3 regions of the Marichromatium sp. AB32 genome follow, and region 3 is predicted to be linked to each of the others. Evidence: predicted binding sites of a transcription regulator. Region 3 holds the regulator's gene; each other region holds the start of a gene.
The links. Region 3 encodes sigma-54, which starts transcription at its own class of promoters, with help from an activator protein. Its sites were predicted from a motif close to TGGCANGNTNCNTGCTT; they were not measured.
Positions count from the first base shown of each region.

Region 1: a site for sigma-54 is predicted at 2,158-2,174, ahead of EBL85_RS15470 (pilin). Genes of this name have one in related genera too.
Region 2: a site for sigma-54 is predicted at 1,677-1,693, ahead of nifV (homocitrate synthase). Genes of this name have one in related genera too.

Region 1 covers NZ_RHFJ01000079.1:250-6,146, forward strand. The annotation lists gene EBL85_RS15465 (sulfatase-like hydrolase/transferase) at 9-1,517, opposite strand; gene EBL85_RS15470 (pilin) at 1,586-2,071, opposite strand; gene EBL85_RS15475 (tetratricopeptide repeat protein) at 3,014-3,574, shown strand; gene EBL85_RS15480 (zinc ribbon domain-containing protein) at 3,630-4,064, opposite strand; gene EBL85_RS17505 (superinfection immunity protein) at 4,068-4,661, opposite strand; gene EBL85_RS15490 (hypothetical protein) at 4,971-5,492, opposite strand; gene EBL85_RS15495 (hypothetical protein) at 5,534-5,897, opposite strand, start outside.
Region 2 covers NZ_RHFJ01000007.1:7,298-13,194, forward strand. The annotation lists gene nifU (Fe-S cluster assembly protein NifU) at 1-253, shown strand, start outside; gene nifS (cysteine desulfurase NifS) at 310-1,533, shown strand; gene nifV (homocitrate synthase) at 1,728-2,879, shown strand; gene nifW (nitrogenase-stabilizing/protective protein NifW) at 2,893-3,231, shown strand; gene EBL85_RS03765 (nitrogen fixation protein NifZ) at 3,215-3,682, shown strand; gene nifM (nitrogen fixation protein NifM) at 3,679-4,527, shown strand; gene EBL85_RS03775 (hypothetical protein) at 4,538-4,984, opposite strand; gene EBL85_RS03785 (alpha/beta hydrolase) at 5,394-5,897, opposite strand, start outside.
Region 3 covers NZ_RHFJ01000016.1:23,072-28,968, reverse strand. The annotation lists gene kdsC (3-deoxy-manno-octulosonate-8-phosphatase KdsC) at 3-524, shown strand; gene lptC (LPS export ABC transporter periplasmic protein LptC) at 521-1,117, shown strand; gene lptA (lipopolysaccharide transport periplasmic protein LptA) at 1,114-1,602, shown strand; gene lptB (LPS export ABC transporter ATP-binding protein) at 1,616-2,341, shown strand; gene EBL85_RS07065 (RNA polymerase factor sigma-54) at 2,523-3,995, shown strand; gene hpf (ribosome hibernation-promoting factor, HPF/YfiA family) at 4,031-4,384, shown strand; gene EBL85_RS07055 (PTS sugar transporter subunit IIA) at 4,672-5,130, shown strand; gene hprK (HPr(Ser) kinase/phosphatase) at 5,150-5,897, shown strand, end outside.

The DNA of each region.
Region 1 (5,897 bases), on a different contig from region 3:
TTTACCCATCAAGAATCAGCAGACCAAGTCTTCCACAAACCCATTCTCCATTTCTTGACCATCTCAAAAAAATTGTGTTTTCCGTACTTCTCAACAAGCGTTTCTTGTTCAGACAAAAGATTTCGCCCCAAGGCTAAAGAGTCAACATTCCAACCGAGCATGCTTAGCAATGTCGGATAAATATCCAATGTTGTTGATTCGCGCTCGACAACCCCACTAGGAACATTCTCCCCACGCACTATAAAAAGATTTGCTCTTTCCTCATCTTTACCCTCAAAGAAGCCAGACGCATCGCTCCTCATCATCAAATGATCTGAAGCGACAACCACCAAAACGTCTCGCCCCCTGGATTTCGCCTCTTTTTCGATTGAAAGCACAAAGTCATAAATCATTGAGTCCGCGCATTTTACTGCGTTAAGAATTGGATACTCGCCAACTCCATAGACAACATCATCACAACCAGGAGTAACATGCCCGCTCGGAGGGTGAGTATCTAGCGTCAGGACAAACAGAGAAAAATGTTCACTCTCATCGGCAAGCTCCTTAAATTTTTCTAGCGAAAATTCGAAAACATGATCATCATAAACACCCCACTTAGAAGTAGCCAAAGGCTTTTCGGCCACAGCCTGCAACTCTTCCATCCCGTAGACTTCATCAAATCCATGCTCTTTGTAGAAGCGACCCTTGCCCGCAAAATCTAGACTAGCGCCTCCGACATAAACATTACGGTAGCCATTAAACCGCAAAACATCACCAACACAGGTCGCACCAGGAACGAACCTGAGGCCATCAGAAAAGTCGTTTCGATTAGACTTGTATGTAGCAAGAGGGATTCCGCACTGACTCGAAACCATTCCAGCAATAGTCCAGTCAGTCATTGGAGCCTGCCGAATCCCAGCAAAAGACAAACCTCCAGCCTCTAGCTGCTCAATCTTGCTTATGAGGCCAGGAAACAAGGAATCTTCAAAAAAAGTCCTCTCCAAGCTCTCTGCATAAACAAAAACCAAATCACGACGACCACTAACAGCAACATCAAAATCTTCAAAAGAAGACATCTCATGGTTTAAAACAATCAAATCTCTCGGCGACCACCACTGACTTAAAATCATTTTTGCTTCTATGATGGAAGGATGCAAAAAAACCGCGAAGCAGGCAACTGAAAATGAAATCACAAGCTGCGTAAAAGTGGAAATCAAAAAAACAGGACGCCGACACCTGAAATTAACGATAAAAACAAAAAAAACAACAGACAAAAAAACAAACGAGAAAAAAACGATCAACTCGAACTTAAAAGAAAAAACATCTACCCCCTCAAAACCTTTATACAGATGAAAAAACACAGCCTGATTGACGCCCTCACCTGTAAATCTGTCAGACACATAGAAAAAAAGACTTAACAACAAAGAAAAAAAAGCAAGTAAAATGCTAATCCAAAAAACAAAACCTGAAGAAAACAGTGTCACCGCAAGAAAAAATAGCAAAAGACTTGAAACAACAGGTATTAAAATCAGGTTCATCTCCGCCTCACAAAAAAAAGACAGCGAACCACTAAGGCCCGCTGCCCATTTATTTACTCGCTAACTGATCAGAGCGTCGAACGGCAAGAGCCAGGCAGGTATTTTGCCGGAACCGTACCACTACCAGTTGCACCTGCACACTCAAACCCATAAAGTTGAGTCGGCATATCAGCGGTTGTTGCAGCAGTACCAGGAGCGGTAGTCGGAGTCAAGACGATCGTAGTACCATTCAACGCCGCGTCGATACTATCGTTCGCAACTGTCACGGTAATCGCCCCATTCGCGCCAGTCGTCACAGATGCAACGTATTGGGTACCAGAACTCGATTCACACCCCCAGGCACCTGCGGCTGGTGCATTGGCGGTAGTACCGGACTGATAGACCTCAGCAACCGTGGTTCGACACTGACTCGCCGCAAGAATGACCTCGGACATCTTGGCCTTGGCCATATAGTCCTGATACGCCGGCAGCGCGATCGCCGCCAGGATGCCGATGATGGCCACCACGATCATGAGTTCGATCAGGGTGAAGCCGGCCTGTTTTTGCTTCGTCATGGAATGCTTCTCCGGTTTGGGATGAACTGAGCCTGTCTCGTCGGGAGACGGGGCCGACATGGCGGTGCCGGTCCTGGTGCCCCTGTTATCAAGTTCCGGGCCAACCATGCGAGGGCTGTGCAAGCCCTTGTTTTTGCGTTCAGGAAATGAGCGCGGCAGTGGCTGTCACCCGAACCCCCGCGACAATCCACAGGCCCGTGTCCGGCCAGCAGGGGTGACAGTCCACAGACTGACACACCAAGGGGGTGACAGCCGCGCCGCCAGTCACCAGCCGCCAGTGGGCGCGGGCCGGGGACGGGGGCGCGGGACCGATCGGAGGGCGTGGGCGGTGACGGGGGACGGGGTTGAACCACGAGGCACGAAGGACGCGAAGCACACCGCCAAGCGTCGGCTGGGCAAAGCGCGGCGTGCCCGGCGATCAGTCGCCAGCCACCCGTGAGGAGACCGGTTGACTGGCTCCCGCGCCACAGCTGGTCGCAACCGTCCGCTGCGGGGGGGGGCTGACCGCCGGCGGCTGCTCCCCTCGCCTCTTGGCATGCTGCGCGACCTTGCGGTCCAATCGCCCCGGCGACCGGCGACCGGCGACTGACAGCTGGCAGCTGGCGGCTTTTCCGCCTTGTCTCTTCGCGTCCTTCGCGGCGTTGCGGTTCTCCCCCCTGGCAACTGATCGCCGAAGGGGTCTCATCCTCGCCCTCGCGCCTTTGCGCGCCTTGACGCTTTGCGGTTCAATCCGGTCGGGGGGACGAGGAGGCGTCGCAGCGAGCGATGGCTCGGGCAGGGAGTGCCGACCACCACACGCAAACAACCCAACCTTGCCCATCAAACAGTGACCACTCGCCGGCGCGATGGTCGGCGACGCGTTGGGCGGTGTCACGCCAACCCCAACCTTTAGGACCACGACCACGGACGGGCCAGCGTCGAGCAACCGGGAGAACACTGGAGATGCCATCGATCTGTCTGAACACCGCGAGCGCCGTCACCGGACTGAGCCGACGCACGCTGCAGCGCTACATCCAGGAGAGACGGCTGATGGCGATCCGTGACGGTGACGATGGCAAGACCCGGGTGGAGTTGAGCGCGCTGCTGACGCTGACCGGCACCAGGCTCACCGAGCCGGAGCGGACGCTGGCGCTCGCCGCCGACCAGGGCGACCCCGGCGCGCAGTACGAGTTCGGCGTGTGGCTGCTCGAACGCGCGCGCGCGCCCCAGGCGCGCGACTGGTTCCAGCAGGCCGCGCGCGCCGGACACGCCGATGCGATGTGTTGGCTGGGGCGCGATCTGGTGCTCGGCGAGGGCGGCACGCGCGACGAGGCGGCGGGCAGCGCCTGGCTGGGGCGCGCGGCGGCGCGCGGCTCGGCGCTGGCGCAGGCGCTGACTGCGGAGTTGGGCAGCCCGAGCGGGCTGCAGGCGCGTGCGCGCGAGGACCTGGGCGCACTCGAACAGCTGCTCGACGCCGCCGAGCGACGGGTGCTGCTCGAGGCGCTGCAGGCGACCGCCGGGTAGCTCTCTCGCGCGGACCGAAGTCAGGCCGCCGACTGACGCCGCACCGGGTCGCGGCTCAGCGCACGTGGTGCTCGATGATGGCCTCGATGTCCGCCGGCGCCCAGCGCGCGCGCCGATCGGCGGGGTGCATGCCCTTGCGGTTCATCTCCTCGGCGATCGCCGCCGGCGCGCGCGACGCCGCATAGCGATCGGCGATCAGCGCGACATGTGAGCGGGCCGGTTCCTGGAGGTAGGGATAGCGCGTGCCGCAGTGCTTGCAGCGCCTGGCGTCGAAGGCGATCGGCTCACGGCACTGGCTGCAGGCGATCGACCTTGGCGCGAGCGCGCCCCGCCCGGGCCGGGGCGCGAGCGACGGCAACAACCCGACGACCAGACCGAAGGGCCCGAACAGCAGCCCGACCAACCCCCAGCCCAACACGTCCCGCCCGCGGGCACTCGCGATCACGCCGCTGAAGACCGGGAACAGGACCCACAGCATCAGCAGTGCCATTGTTCAGCCCCTCGCCGTCGAGGCCGGATCGTTCACCCCGGCTTCGGTCGCCCGATCGCGATTGTCCTCGGTGAAGGCCCAGACCAGCGCCCCGACCCAACCGAGGAAGGTCCAGCCGAGGAACAGATCGAGCACGAAGATGGCCACGGCCTTGGTGTGACGTCGCTCTTGCGCGACCAGAGCGGGGAGGAAGTACAGGACGAGCGCGAACACCATGGCGCCCAGGTTGAGCAGCGCGGCCCAGGAGACGGATTCCACGGCCGTCAGCCCGATCAGCGTGACGACGAGCAGACCGACCAGAAGGATCAGCACCCCTCGGACGGCCATGTCAAAGACCTTGCCGACGGACAGCGTGCCGCCCCCGCCGCCCCTGGCGCGACGGGGGGCGTCGCGCTTCGCCCGCACGCGTGCCGCGCTGTGCCGCACGCGACGAGGGCTCTGCCCGGAACGGGCCGTCTGGGGGCGGTGGCCCGGATGCCCGCCGTTCTCCACCCCACAGTTGCGACAGACCCAGGTCGACGCGTCTCTCGCGACCATCGTCTGACACTGGCACGCACGGCAACGCCGCCATTCGCTATCGTCGAGTGTATCGCCCATGCCCGCGCTCCTTTGCAAATCATCGGTTGTGCCACCCGAGAGACCCGCCCGGCCACGCGCACAGCACGGTCATCGGCCAGGCCAGGCCTCCACTCGACAATATATAGCGCACGGTTTCATGCGGGGCGGGCGCGTCCGTCGCCGCAGCGCCGACGGATCGACGCCCGAGCGTGTCGCGGCACGCTCGCGCCGAGCAGGGAAGGGGCCGGAGGGCGAGACATCACAAGTGTTTGGAGGCAGTCCCTGCGCGCAGCCGACCGGCTGTGACAATCCCCGCGAGACGACGCCGAGGCGGCGCGAGACGGCACGCTAGAGAATCTGGTCGAGATCGCCATCGGCCGAATAGTAGCAGGCCTTCAGCTTCGCCCCGACATAGCCGCCATAGCGGTTCTTGGCATTCACCAGGAGGGAGATGTAGAACCGATCGTTCCCCAGCCTCAAGAACTGAGGGTCATCCTCCACTTTCACGCTACCCGGATCGTAGTACATCGATTTAGCTTTGATCATGGAGAGACACCGCTCCACCTCATCGGCCGAGGCCGAGCGCATCTCTTCGATTCCATGCGCTTTCCTATCCCTGATCCAGGCATCCAGGAAGACCTTCTCAGGCGATGGTGGTACTGGGGCAACCGGCGTTTCAGTGCGTGCTGGCGGCAGCCTGACGGGGGCGATCGGCCTCCCCACGGACAGCTCTTCCGCATCCGCCGCGCACCTCACCTGCGAAAACGTCACCGCCCCAGTGTCGGGGTCCGTGCACTTGTAGACGCCCGCCCATCCCGCCACGCCCCAGAGCGTGGCGACGACGGCCAAGGTCATTGCTGTCCCGTGCATGATTCACCTCCCTTGCGATTGACCCGAGCGGGAGTGTGGATCTACACCGCCACCAACATCAAGCTCACCCGCCAATAGGGCGTCTGATCCGCGGCATAGAGCACAGGCTCGGCAAGGATGGCGCGTCCGTCACTATCGTAGCGCCAGCCGACCTGGTGGCTGTGGCCGTGGCGTTCGAGGGTCATCGCCAGCTCGGGGAGCGCGGCCCAGGCGCTGAGGGTGTCGAGCCGGTCGCGGTCGATCCAGGCGGCGTCCTCGGCCCAGGGGCGGAGGGTGAGGGCGCGATACTGCAGGGTGGCGACCTGCACCAGGGCCGCGCCGCCGAGGCTGGGGGTGATGCTCTGGCGCACGCCGGTGCGGGCGTGCTCGTCCTCCCAGTAGAGATCGTCCGGGAGGTCGACCCAG
Region 2 (5,897 bases), on a different contig from region 3:
CGTCAACACCCTGCAGCGCATCCGCCGCATCGAGCGGCTGATCGACACCCTGCGCCCCGAGCTGCAGCGCGACCACGGCGACCTCGAACTGGTCGACGTCGACGGCCGCACGGTCTATGTCAGCCTCAAGGGCGCCTGCGCCGGCTGTCAGATGGCCTCGCTCACCCTCTCCGGCATCCAGGAGCGGCTCAGCGCCGAGCTCGGCGAACCGCTGCGGGTGATCCCCGCCGCGCCCCAGCAGATCGCCTGCTGACGTCCCACGGCGCGACGCGATCGCCACCCATCCCCATCCGCAGCGAGGAGCCACCGATGAGCGAACAGACCCCCGGCATCTATCTCGACAACAACGCCACCACCATGGTCGCCCCCGAGGTGGTGGAGGCGATGCTGCCCTTCTTCACCGAGCAGTTCGGCAACCCCTCCTCGATCCATCGCTACGGCGATCGCGTCGGGCGCGCGCTGCGCACCGCACGCGCCCAGGTCGCCGCCCTGCTCGGCGCGACGCACGACTCCGAGATCATCTTCACCTCCTGCGGCACCGAGTCCGACGCCACCGCCATCCTCTCGGCGCTGCGCGCCCAGCCCGAGCGGCGCGAGATCATCACCACCGAGGTCGAACACCCGGCGGTGCTGAGCCTGTGCGACCAGCTCGCCAAGGAGGGTTATGTGATCCATCGTCTCGGCGTCGACGGCTACGGGCGACTCGATCTCGATGCCTATCGCGCGCTGCTCACCGAGCGGGTCGCCATCGTCTCGGTGATGTGGGCCAACAACGAGACCGGCACCCTGTTCCCGGTCGAGGAGATGGCCGAGATGGCGCGCGCGGCGGGCGTGATGTTCCACACCGACGCGGTGCAGGCGGTGGGCAAGCTGCCGATCGCGCTCGCCGACAGCGCCATCGACATGCTCTCGCTCTCCGGGCACAAGCTCCACGCCGCCAAGGGCGTCGGCGTGCTCTACGTGCGTCGCAACACCCGCTTCCGACCGCTGCTGCGCGGCGGTCACCAGGAACGCGGTCGCCGCGCCGGCACCGAGAACAGCGCCGGCATCGTCGGGCTCGGGCTCGCCTGCGAGCTGGCCGGCGCCGCGCTCGAGCATGAGCGCACCACGGTGCGCGCGCTGCGCGACCGGCTCGAGCGCGGCATCCTCACCGCCGTGCCCCACTGCTTCGTCACCGGCGATCCCGACAACCGTCTGCCCAACACCAGCAACATCGCCTTCGAGTTCATCGAGGGCGAGTCGATCCTGCTGTTGCTCAACCGTCACGGCATCGCCGCCTCCAGCGGCTCGGCCTGCAGCTCGGGCTCGCTCGAGCCCTCGCACGTGATGCGCGCCATGGGCATCCCGCTCACCGCCGCCCACGGCACCATCCGTTTCTCGCTCTCACGCTACAACAGCGCCGCCGAGATCGATCGCGCGGTGGACACCCTCGTCCCGGTGATCGAACAGCTGCGCCGACTCTCGCCCTACTGGGGCGAGGACGGTCCGCTCGGCGACGCACACACGCCCGGCTTCTCGCCGGCCTACGCCTGACCCGACGCGCGGCACCGGCGCACCATGCCGGTGCCGCGACGCGGCGGCTCTGCGACACGCCCGCCCTCTCCACCCTGTCGCAAACCCTGCAACGCCCCGGTCTCCTGGCGCGCAACCCGCTGAACCCACGTCATCGAAGACGCTGGCACTTCCTTTGCTAACAAGTCTCGTCAAGTGCTGTACGGAGCCCACAGATGAAGGATTCAGTCCGCCCGATCACCATCAACGACACCACCCTGCGCGACGGCGAGCAGTCGGCCGGGGTCGCCTTCTCGCTCGCCGAGAAGCTCGCCATCGCCCGCGCGCTCGACGCCCTCGGCGTCCCCGAGCTCGAGATCGGCATCCCGGCGATGGGCGCCGACGAGCGTGACGCGATCCAGGCCATCGCCCGACTCGGGCTTGCCGCGCGGCTGATGCTGTGGTGCCGGATGCGCGCGGACGACATCGCCCGCTGCGCCGGGCTCGACGCCGATCTCGTCGACCTCTCGATCCCGCTCTCCGACCAGCAGCTGGCGTGCAAGCTCGGCCGTGATCGCGACTGGGCGCTGCGCCAGATCGCGCGCTGCGTGCCCGAGGCGCGCGCGCTCGGGCTGGAGGTCTGCGTCGGCGCCGAGGATGCCTCGCGCGCCGATCCCGAGTTCCTCGCCCGCGCCGCCGAGGTCGCCCAGGCAGCCGGTGCGCGCCGCATCCGCTTCGCCGACACCGTCGGCTTGATGGAGCCCTTCGGCGTCTATTCACGCATCGCCACGCTGCGTGCCGCCTGCGACCTGGAGATCGAGATGCACGCCCACGACGACCTCGGGCTGGCTACCGCCAACACCCTGGCCGCGGCCCGTGCCGGGGCGACCCACCTCAACACCACGGTGCACGGACTCGGCGAGCGCGCCGGCAACGCCGCGCTGGAGGAGGTGGTGATGGGACTCAGACACACCCAGGGGATCGACCCCGGGGTCGACCTGCACGCCTTCGAGCAGGTCTCGACCCTGGTCGCCCAGGCCTCGGGACGCCCGGTGGCCTGGCACAAGAGCCTGGTCGGCGACGGTGCCTTCACCCACGAGGCCGGGATCCACGTCGACGGCCTGCTCAAGGACCCGCTCAACTACCAGGGCATCGACCCGGCCGAACTCGGGCGCCATCACCGCCTGGTGCTCGGCAAGCACTCGGGCCGCCAGGCGGTGCGCCAGGCCTATGCCGAGCTGCTGCACCAGGAGGTCGGACTCGATCAGGCCGAGCGACTGCTGCCGCTGGTGCGGCGCTTCGTCACCGCGACCAAGCGCGCCCCGGTCGCCGCCGACCTGCAGCGCTTCCTCTGCGAACTGCCCACTGCAACCGCCCACACCGCCTGAACCGGAGCCGCCGATGAACGACGACAGCGACCTGCACGACCTGGTCAGCGCCGAGGACTTCCTCGAGCACTTTGAGATCGACTACGACCCGGCCGTGGTCCGGGTCAACCGGCTGCACATCCTGCAGCGCTTCCACGACTATCTGGCCGACGCCGAGCCCCTGCCCGAACAGGCCGAGGCTCGTCACCGGCGGCGCGCCGAGCTGCTCACCCGCGCCTATCACGACTTCGTCGCGTCCGACGCGCGCACCGAGCGGGTGTTCCGGGTCTTCCATCTGCACGGGCCGCGCAGCGGCGTGCGGGTCGATCTCCAACTCGACCCGGCGGGAGGTGGCCATGCGCCCCAACTTTGAGTTCGGCGATGCGGTGCGGGTGATCCGCAACCTGCGCAACGACGGCACCTTCCCCGAGGGCGCGCGCGGCGATCTGCTGGTACGTCGCGGCGCCGTCGGCCACGTGCGTGACGTCGGTACCTTCCTCCAGGACCAGATCATCTACGCGGTGCACTTCATCGAAGAGGGCCGCGTGGTCGGCTGTCGCGAGGAGGAGCTGCAGGCGGCCGACGCGCCCTGGACCCCGAGCCGCTTCGAGGCGCGCGAGCGGGTCGCCGCCGCCCGCCGACTGGCGCTGCGCGGCGAGGTACTGGTCGAGCCCGGGGAGGTCGGCGAGGTGCTGCGGGTCGAGCGCGATCACCCGCAGGGGGTGTGCTATCAGGTGTTGTTCGCCGGGCGTACGCCGCTGCTGGTGCCCGAGTCGGCGCTGGACCAACCCGAAGACCAACCCGAACCCCAGGAGGCCGGATGAAGGCGCGCATCGACCCCTACCACCTGATCCGCGCCTCGGCCAGTCGCTTCCAGTGTCCACCGACCCAGCTCGACGCCGTCCAGCGCGCCGAGGCCGAGCGTCTGGCCGAGCGCAGTCAGCAGCTCGAGGCACTGGTGCTCGCCACCGCCGAGGCGGCGGCCACGCAGATCACCGACCAACAGCTCGACGCGAGCCTTGCCGAGCTGCTCGAGCGCTACGAGGATGAGGTCGCCTTCGAGGCGGCGCTCGCCGATGGCGGACTGGATGTCGCCGCGCTGCGCCGCGCCCTGGAGCGCGAGCTGCGCTTCGACGCCGTGCTGCGTCGCATCGGCGCCCAGGCCCCGGCACCGAGCGAGGACGAGTTGGCCGCCTTCTATCAGCGCCACCGCGAGCGCTTCGTCCAGCCCGAGCGTCGCGAGGCCCGCCACCTGCTCATCACCATCAACCCCGATTACGCGGAGAACCGCCCCGAGACCGCGCGCGCGCGCATCGCGGCGCTGGCCGAGCGGCTCACCGCCGACCCGGATGCCTTCGGCGCGCTCGCCAAGCGTCACTCGGAGTGCCCGACCGCGCTCGAGGAGGGTCGGCTCGGCACCCTGACCGCCGGCCAGCTCTACCCCGCACTCGACGCCGCGCTGTTCGCGCTCGCCCGCGGTGAGATCAGCACCGTGGTCGAGAGCCCGCTGGGCCTGCACCTGCTGCGCTGCGAGCGTATCCACCCGGCCGAGACGATCCCGCTCGACGCGGTCCGCGAACGGCTGCGCGCGCAGCTCGGCGAGCAGGCCGCGCGGCGACGCCAGCGCGACTGGATCGCCGCGCTGCATGAAGCCGGCGCGGTGGCCTGAGTCGGTTGGCTCAGGCCACTTCCTTGTCGTTGCCCTGGACCTGACGGATCAGCGGATAGAGGTGCTCGGTCTCGCGTTGGATACGGTCCATCACCAGCGCCATCATCTGCTCGGTGTCCTGGAGGAAGGCGGCGTGATCGCCGATGGTGAGGCTGTGACGCTGCTGCGAACACCATTGCTTCACATAGGCGGCGAAGATGCGCTTGATCTCGATCGAGCCCGAGAGGAAGCGGTTGGCGGTGTTCTTCACCTGCTGCTCGGGGCGGGCGATGAGCCGACCGCAGAGTTCGCGATCGACCAGCTCCATATGCTCGCGGATGCGCGTGGTGAGATCGAAGAAGAGATCGCAGGCGACCTCGGTGTCACACATCGAACGCTCTCGCACCAGATACAGAAAGACGTTCGAGAGCTCGATGATCTTGTGGTTCTGGGCATGCAGTTGGGCAAACGCGACCATGGCCATGCTCCTCCGGCTCGATTGGTGGTAAGCGCGATCGTTGTCGTGAACAGACAACCGGCGTGGCCGCGTTTGTGTGGGATCGCGGCTCATCATCCTGTCCGCCGGCGTTCGGTCAGTCTACATCCAGAGCGACCGAGGTGCGAAGCGCGTAACAGCGGCCAGCGGCCAGCGGCCAGCGGCCAGCGGCCAGCGGCCAGCGAAAGTTTGAACCACAAAGGCGCCAAGGGCGCAAAGGGGGGAAGAGCCTCCAGCGGTCAGCCACCAGTGGCGGCCTCCCCTCGCCAGACACCTGCGCGACGGCTGATGACTGGCGGCTGGCGGCTGATGGCTGGCGGCTGGCGGCTGGTGGCTGGTGGCTGGTGGCTGATGGCTGATGGCTGATGGCTGGTGGCTGGTGGCTGCCCCCTCACCCCACGACCGGGAAGGTCACCGCCACCGCCGAGGCAAAGGCCAGGGCGTTGGCCAGGGCGCCGGCGAGCGGATGGTTGACGCGACGATAGACCCAGCCGCTCAGTAGCCCGTAGACCAGGAAGAAGACCAGGATCGCCGGGATGATGATCACCAGGAAGAACAGCTCGGCGAGGTTGAGCGCCACGGCCAGCGCCAGCGACAGCAGAAACAGCAGTTTGGTCGCGGCATAGGCGCCGCGCCCGGCGCCCTGTCCCCGGGTCACCCACTCGTCGGCAGCGAAATAGAGCGCGGTGCCACAGAGGATCGCCAGCACCAGCGGCAGACGGTGGGCGTCGGGCACCAGGGTGGTGACGAAGCGATCGACCGGCAGGGTCAGCGCCACCCCGAAGTAGAGCATCACCGCGAGCGTGGCCAACGCCAGCCGCGACCAGTCGACCGGCGGCAACGCGGGCGTCTCGCCGCACCCGCCGCGCCGACGCACCCACCACAACCCGGCCAG
Region 3 (5,897 bases):
AGATGCAAGAGATCCGCAACCGCGCCGCCGCCATTCGTCTGGCGATCTTCGACGTCGACGGCGTACTCACCGACGGCAGCCTCTATCTCGGCGACGACGGTCAGGAATACAAGGCGTTCAACGCCCGCGACGGTCACGGCATGGTGATGTTGCGCGAGTCCGGCGTGACCCTCGCGGTGATCACCGGGCGCAGCTCGCGGGTGGTCACCATGCGGATGAAGGGATTGGGGGTGAACCACGTCTACCAGGGCCAGCGCGACAAGCTCGCCGCCTATCTCGAGCTGCGCGAGCGACTGGGGATCGAGGACGCCGCCGTGGCCTATCTCGGCGACGACGTCATCGACCTGCCGGTGATGCGCCAGGTCGGGCTCGCCGCGGCGGTGGCCGATGCCCACCCGATGGTACGCGCCGAGGCGCACTGGCACACCACGGCGCACGGCGGGCGCGGCGCCGCGCGCGAGTTCTGCGAACTGATCATGGACGCTCAGGGGACGCTCGCGCGACTGGCCGGACAGCGTCCATGAGCACCCGCGCGCACTGGCCGCTGCGCTACTACCTGCTCGCCGCCTTCTTCGCCTTCAGCGGGCTCGCGGGCTGGTGGCAGGTCCAGCGCATCGACCAGCCGCAGGGACCGGCCACCGTACGCCCCCGCGTCCCCGACTACGTGGTCCACGCGTTCACCGCGCTCGAGACCGACACCAGCGGCGCACCGAGCCGACGCCTGAGCGCAACCGAGTTGCGTCAGTTCGTCGCCGAGGATCTCTCCGAGCTCGACCGCCCACACATGCAGCTGTTCCAGTCCGACGGACCGCCGTGGCGCGCGCGCGCCGAGCACGGGCTGGTGCTCGACGGCGGCGCGGAGGTGCGGCTGACCGGCGACGTCCATCTCGAGCGCGACGCCACCGCCGAGGCCCCGCCCGCGCACATCGAGACCGAGCAGCTCAACGTCTGGCACCAGCGCGCCTATGCCCGTACCGACCTGCCGGTGCGGGTGGCCAGCGGCGAGGACTGGCTGAGCGCCACCGGCATGCAGCTGTGGTACGACGAGCCGGCGCGCGCCACCTTCCACGGTCGCACCCGGATGCTGCTCGCCCCGACCCAGGAGACCCAACCATGAGCCCTCCACTGCGCCTGCTGGCACTGTTGCTGTTGTTCGGCTGGAACCCGGCCAACGCGCTCGACGACGACCCCCAGCAACCGATGTATATCGAGGCCGACGACGTCGAGGTACGCGAGGCCGAGGGCACCAGCATCTATGTCGGCAACGTCGAGGTCACCCAGGGCAGCATGCGCCTGCACGCCGACCACATGACCGTCTATCACCGCGAGGACCGCCGCCCGCGCCAGATCATCGCCATCGGCACCCCGGCGCGCTTCCGTCAACTGCTCGAGGACGACCAGGGCGAGGTCCGCGCCTTCGCCAGGCGCATGGAGTTCGACACCGACCGCGACGAGCTGGTGCTGATCGACGAGGCGGTACTGATCCAGGGCGAGGACCGCGTCGCCAGCGAGCACATCGTCTACGACCGTGCCCGCGAACACTTCCGTGCCGGCGGCAGCGGTCGGGTGCGGATCACCATCACCCCCGAGGAGGAGTCATGACAGGGGTCGACGGATGAGCGTACTGCGCGCCGAACAGCTCAAGAAACGTTATCGCAGCCGCGAGGTCCTGCGGGGAGTGAGCGTCGAGGTCGAGGCCGGCGAGGTGGTCGGGCTGCTCGGCCCCAACGGCGCGGGCAAGACCACCTGCTTCTATCTCATCGTCGGGCTGATCCCGGCCGACCAGGGGCGCATCACCCTCGACGAGCACGATGTCACCCTGATGCCAATGCATGCGCGCGCGCGCGCCGGACTGAGCTATCTGGCGCAGGAGCCCTCGGTGTTTCGCAAGCTCAGCGCGCGCGACAACATCCTCGCGATCCTCGAGACCCGCGGCGACCTCGACCGCGAGCAGCGCGAGCAGCGTTGCGAGCAGCTGCTCGAGGAGCTCGGCATCGCCCATATCGGCGAGTCGCTGGCGCTCAGCCTCTCCGGCGGCGAGCGCCGTCGTCTCGAGATCGCCCGCGCGCTGGCCGTCGACCCCAAGGTGATGCTGCTCGACGAGCCCTTCGCCGGCGTCGACCCGATCGCCGTGGGCGACATCAAGGCGATCGTTTCGCACCTGCGCGAGCGCGGCATCGGCGTGTTGATCACCGATCACAACGTGCGCGAGACGCTCGACATCTGCGATCGCGGCTACATCATCAGTAATGGCGAGGTGATCGCCGCCGGCCGCCCCGACGAGCTGCTCGCCAACCAGCAGGTACGCGACGTCTATCTCGGCGCCGACTTCGCCATGTAGCATGTAGGCGGCAGCATCCGCGCCCCGCTGCTACATATTGGGAGTAAGATGAAGACCATCGCGCCCCGGCAGGGGGCGCGCTTGACGTGACTCAGGCACCTTTGTTGCCACCCGACCTATAATCGTCATAGGACGGTCATCGACCCGGCATAGAGACAGACGCAAGACGCATCGGCGATCCATGAAGCAAACCATCCAGCTTCGCCTCGGCCAACACCTGACGATGACGCCCCAGCTGCAGCAGGCGATTCGCCTCCTGCAGCTGTCGACGCTCGAGCTGCAGAAGGAGATCCAGGAGGCGCTGGACTCCAACCTGATGCTCGAGGAGGCCGAGGAGGCCGACCGCTTCGCCGCCAACGGAGAGGACAGCGGCAATGGCGCACACGAGTCCCCGCCCAGCGATGAGCAGGGCAGCGCCGAGCGTGAGCTCCAGGGCGAGACCAACGAGATCCCCGATGAGCTCCCGGTCGACACCCAGTGGGCCGATGTCTACGACGGCTATCTACCGCCGAGCACCCAGGGCAGCGCCGAGAACGCCGATTTCGACCCCTTCCTCCACCAGAGCCGCCCTCAGACCCTGCACGATCACCTCCTCTGGCAGCTCAACCTGATCCGGCTGAGCGAGCGCGACGAGATGATCGCCGAGGCGGTGATCGATGCCATCGACGCGCGCGGCTATCTTCGGGCCGATCTCGACGAGCTGCTGAGCACCATCGGCGACGATCAGATCAGCCTCGAGGAGATCGCCACCATGGTGCACCGGGTGCAGTCGTTCGATCCCCCGGGGGTCGGCGCCCGCGATCTCGCCGAGTGCCTGCAGATCCAGCTGCGGCAGCTCCCCGCCGAGACCCCGCAGCGCGACCTCGCGCTGGCGATCTGTCGCGACGGCTTCGAGCACCTGCCGCGCAAGGACATCGCCGCGCTGATGCGCCGCTTCAAGCAGACCGAGCCCGAGATTCGTGGTGCACTCACGCTGATCTGCCAGCTCAACCCGCACCCCGGCGACTTGATCGCGCAGGAGCCCCCGGAGTACGTTGTACCCGACATCTTCGTGCGCAGAGAGAATGGTCGCTGGTCGGTGGAACTCAACCCGGAATCCACACCTAAACTGAGGGTGAACGCAGACTACGCCCGGCTGATCCGGCGCGCCGACACCAGCAGCGACAGCGTCACCATGCGCAACCACCTGCAGGAGGCGCGCTGGTTCATCAAGAGCCTGGCGAGCCGCAACGACACCGTGCTGCGGGTGGGCGCCAAGATCGTGGAGATGCAGCAGGCGTTCTTCGAGCACGGCGAGGAGGCGATGCGGCCGATGGTGCTGCGCGACGTCGCCGAGGCGCTCGAGCTGCACGAGTCGACCGTCTCCCGGGTCACCACGCAGAAATACATGCATACGCCGAGGGGCACCCTGGAGTTCAAGTACTTCTTCTCGTCCCACGTCAGCACCACTTCTGGTGGGGAGTGTTCATCAACGGCGATCCGCGCGCTCATTCGTAAGCTGATCGCCGCCGAACCCGCCAGAAAACCCTTGAGCGACAGCAAGATCGCGGCCGAACTGGCCGATCGCGGCATCCAGGTCGCGCGTCGAACCGTCGCCAAGTACCGCGAGGCCATGGGTATTCCAGCCTCGAACGAGCGCAAACGCCTGGCATGAGCAGGCTGTTTGGAACCCCTGTAAGGAGTCCAATGATGCAAATCAATCTGACGGGTCATCACGTCGACATCACCGAGGCACTGCGCGACTACGTCGACAGCAAATTCGCACGCCTGGCGCGTCACTTCGACCACGTCACCAATGCCCACGTCATTCTCAGCGTTGAGAAGCTCGACCAGAAGGCCGAGGCGACGCTGCACATCAATGGTGGGAAGCTCTTCGCCGACTCCGTGCATGAAGATATGTATGCCGCGATCGACGGCCTGACCGACAAGCTCGATCGCCAGATCCTGCGCCACAAGGAGAAGAAGAACGACTATCGCAGCGCACCCGGCCCGAAGGCGGCCGACTCTGAAGCCGAGGCCGACGCCGAGGCCGATACCGAATAGCCCGGCAACGGCCTGATGGCCCATGCGTCGGCGGGGCGTCGGGACACCCGACACCCGCCGGACCGACGCACCGACACCTCGAACGGATCCGTGATCGCGCCGTTCGGGGTGTTTTGCATTGAGACCCTGAGATCCGAGCCGATATCGACACCTGCGGGCTCCGACGACTCGAAGGACACCCAGAATCCATGACCACGACCACGCGCCCCGATCACCCGCCGGTATGGACACCGGACACCGTCACCGCCCAGCGCCCCTGTCCCTGCGACCACCAGGAGCCTTGACCGATGTTCAGTCCAGACCTGATCAGCGAGGCCCGAGTCAGCTGCGGTGCCGAGATCGCCAGCAAGAAGCGGCTGCTCGAGACGCTCGCCGAGCTGCTGGCCAACGACCACCCCCGTCTCAACACCGAACTCGTCTTCGAGCGTCTGCTCGAGCGCGAGCGACTCGGCAGCACCGGACTCGGTCACGGTGTGGCGCTGCCGCACGCCCGCATCAAGGAGATCAACGAGGTGCTCGGAGCCTTCGTCAGCACCAGCACCGGGGTCGACTATGACGCGATCGACGGCGAGCCGGTCGATCTCGCCTTCGCCCTGCTGGTCCCGGAGAGCGCCACCGAGGAGCATCTGCGCTTGCTCGCCCGGCTCGCCGGCATGTTCAGCGACCCGGCCACCCGCGCCGCGCTGCGCGAGGCCGGCTCGGCGGCGAGCGTGCTGCAACTGATCGAGACGAGCGAGGCGCGCTAGCGCCACGCCGACCTGGGCCATGCTCGACAGCCTCCAGTCACTCCTCGAACAGACCGGCCCGCGGCTGCAGCTGCGCTGGCTCAACGGCGAGCCCGAACAAGGCTCCCCACTGCGCCGGCCCGAGCGCGCACGCTCGCGCGAGTCGCTGATCGGCTCGCTCAACTGCATCCACCCCAACTGTCTGCAGGTGATCGGGCGCGCCGAGCAGCGCTATCTCCAGGCACTGGGACGCACCGCCTTCGAGGAAACCCTCGAGCAACTCTTCGCCGAGCAACCGGCGGCGATCCTGTTCGCCGACGGCCTCGAGCCCCACCCCGCCTTCTTCGCCTTCGCCGCCGAGCACGACACCCCGCTGCTCGGCTCGCCGCTCGGCGACGAGGAGCTGATCAACCACCTGCGCTATTTTCTCACCCACGCCCTGGCCGAGCGCCAGACCCTGCACGGCGTCTTCATCGAGGTGCTGGGGATGGGGGTATTGCTGGTCGGCGATCCGGCGGTGGGCAAGAGCGAGCTGGCGCTCGACCTGATCACCCGCGGTCATCGGCTCATCGCCGACGACGCGCCGCGCTTCGCGCGCATCGCCCCGGAGGCCATCGAGGGCACCTGCCCGGAGACCCTGCGGGACTTCCTCGAGGTGCGCGGGCTGGGTATCCTCAACATCCGCGCGATGTTCGGCGAGGGCGCGGTCCAGCGCAGCAAGACGCTGAACCTGATCATCGATCTGCAACCCCTCGACCAGCAACAGATCGCCGGTCTCGACCGGCTCA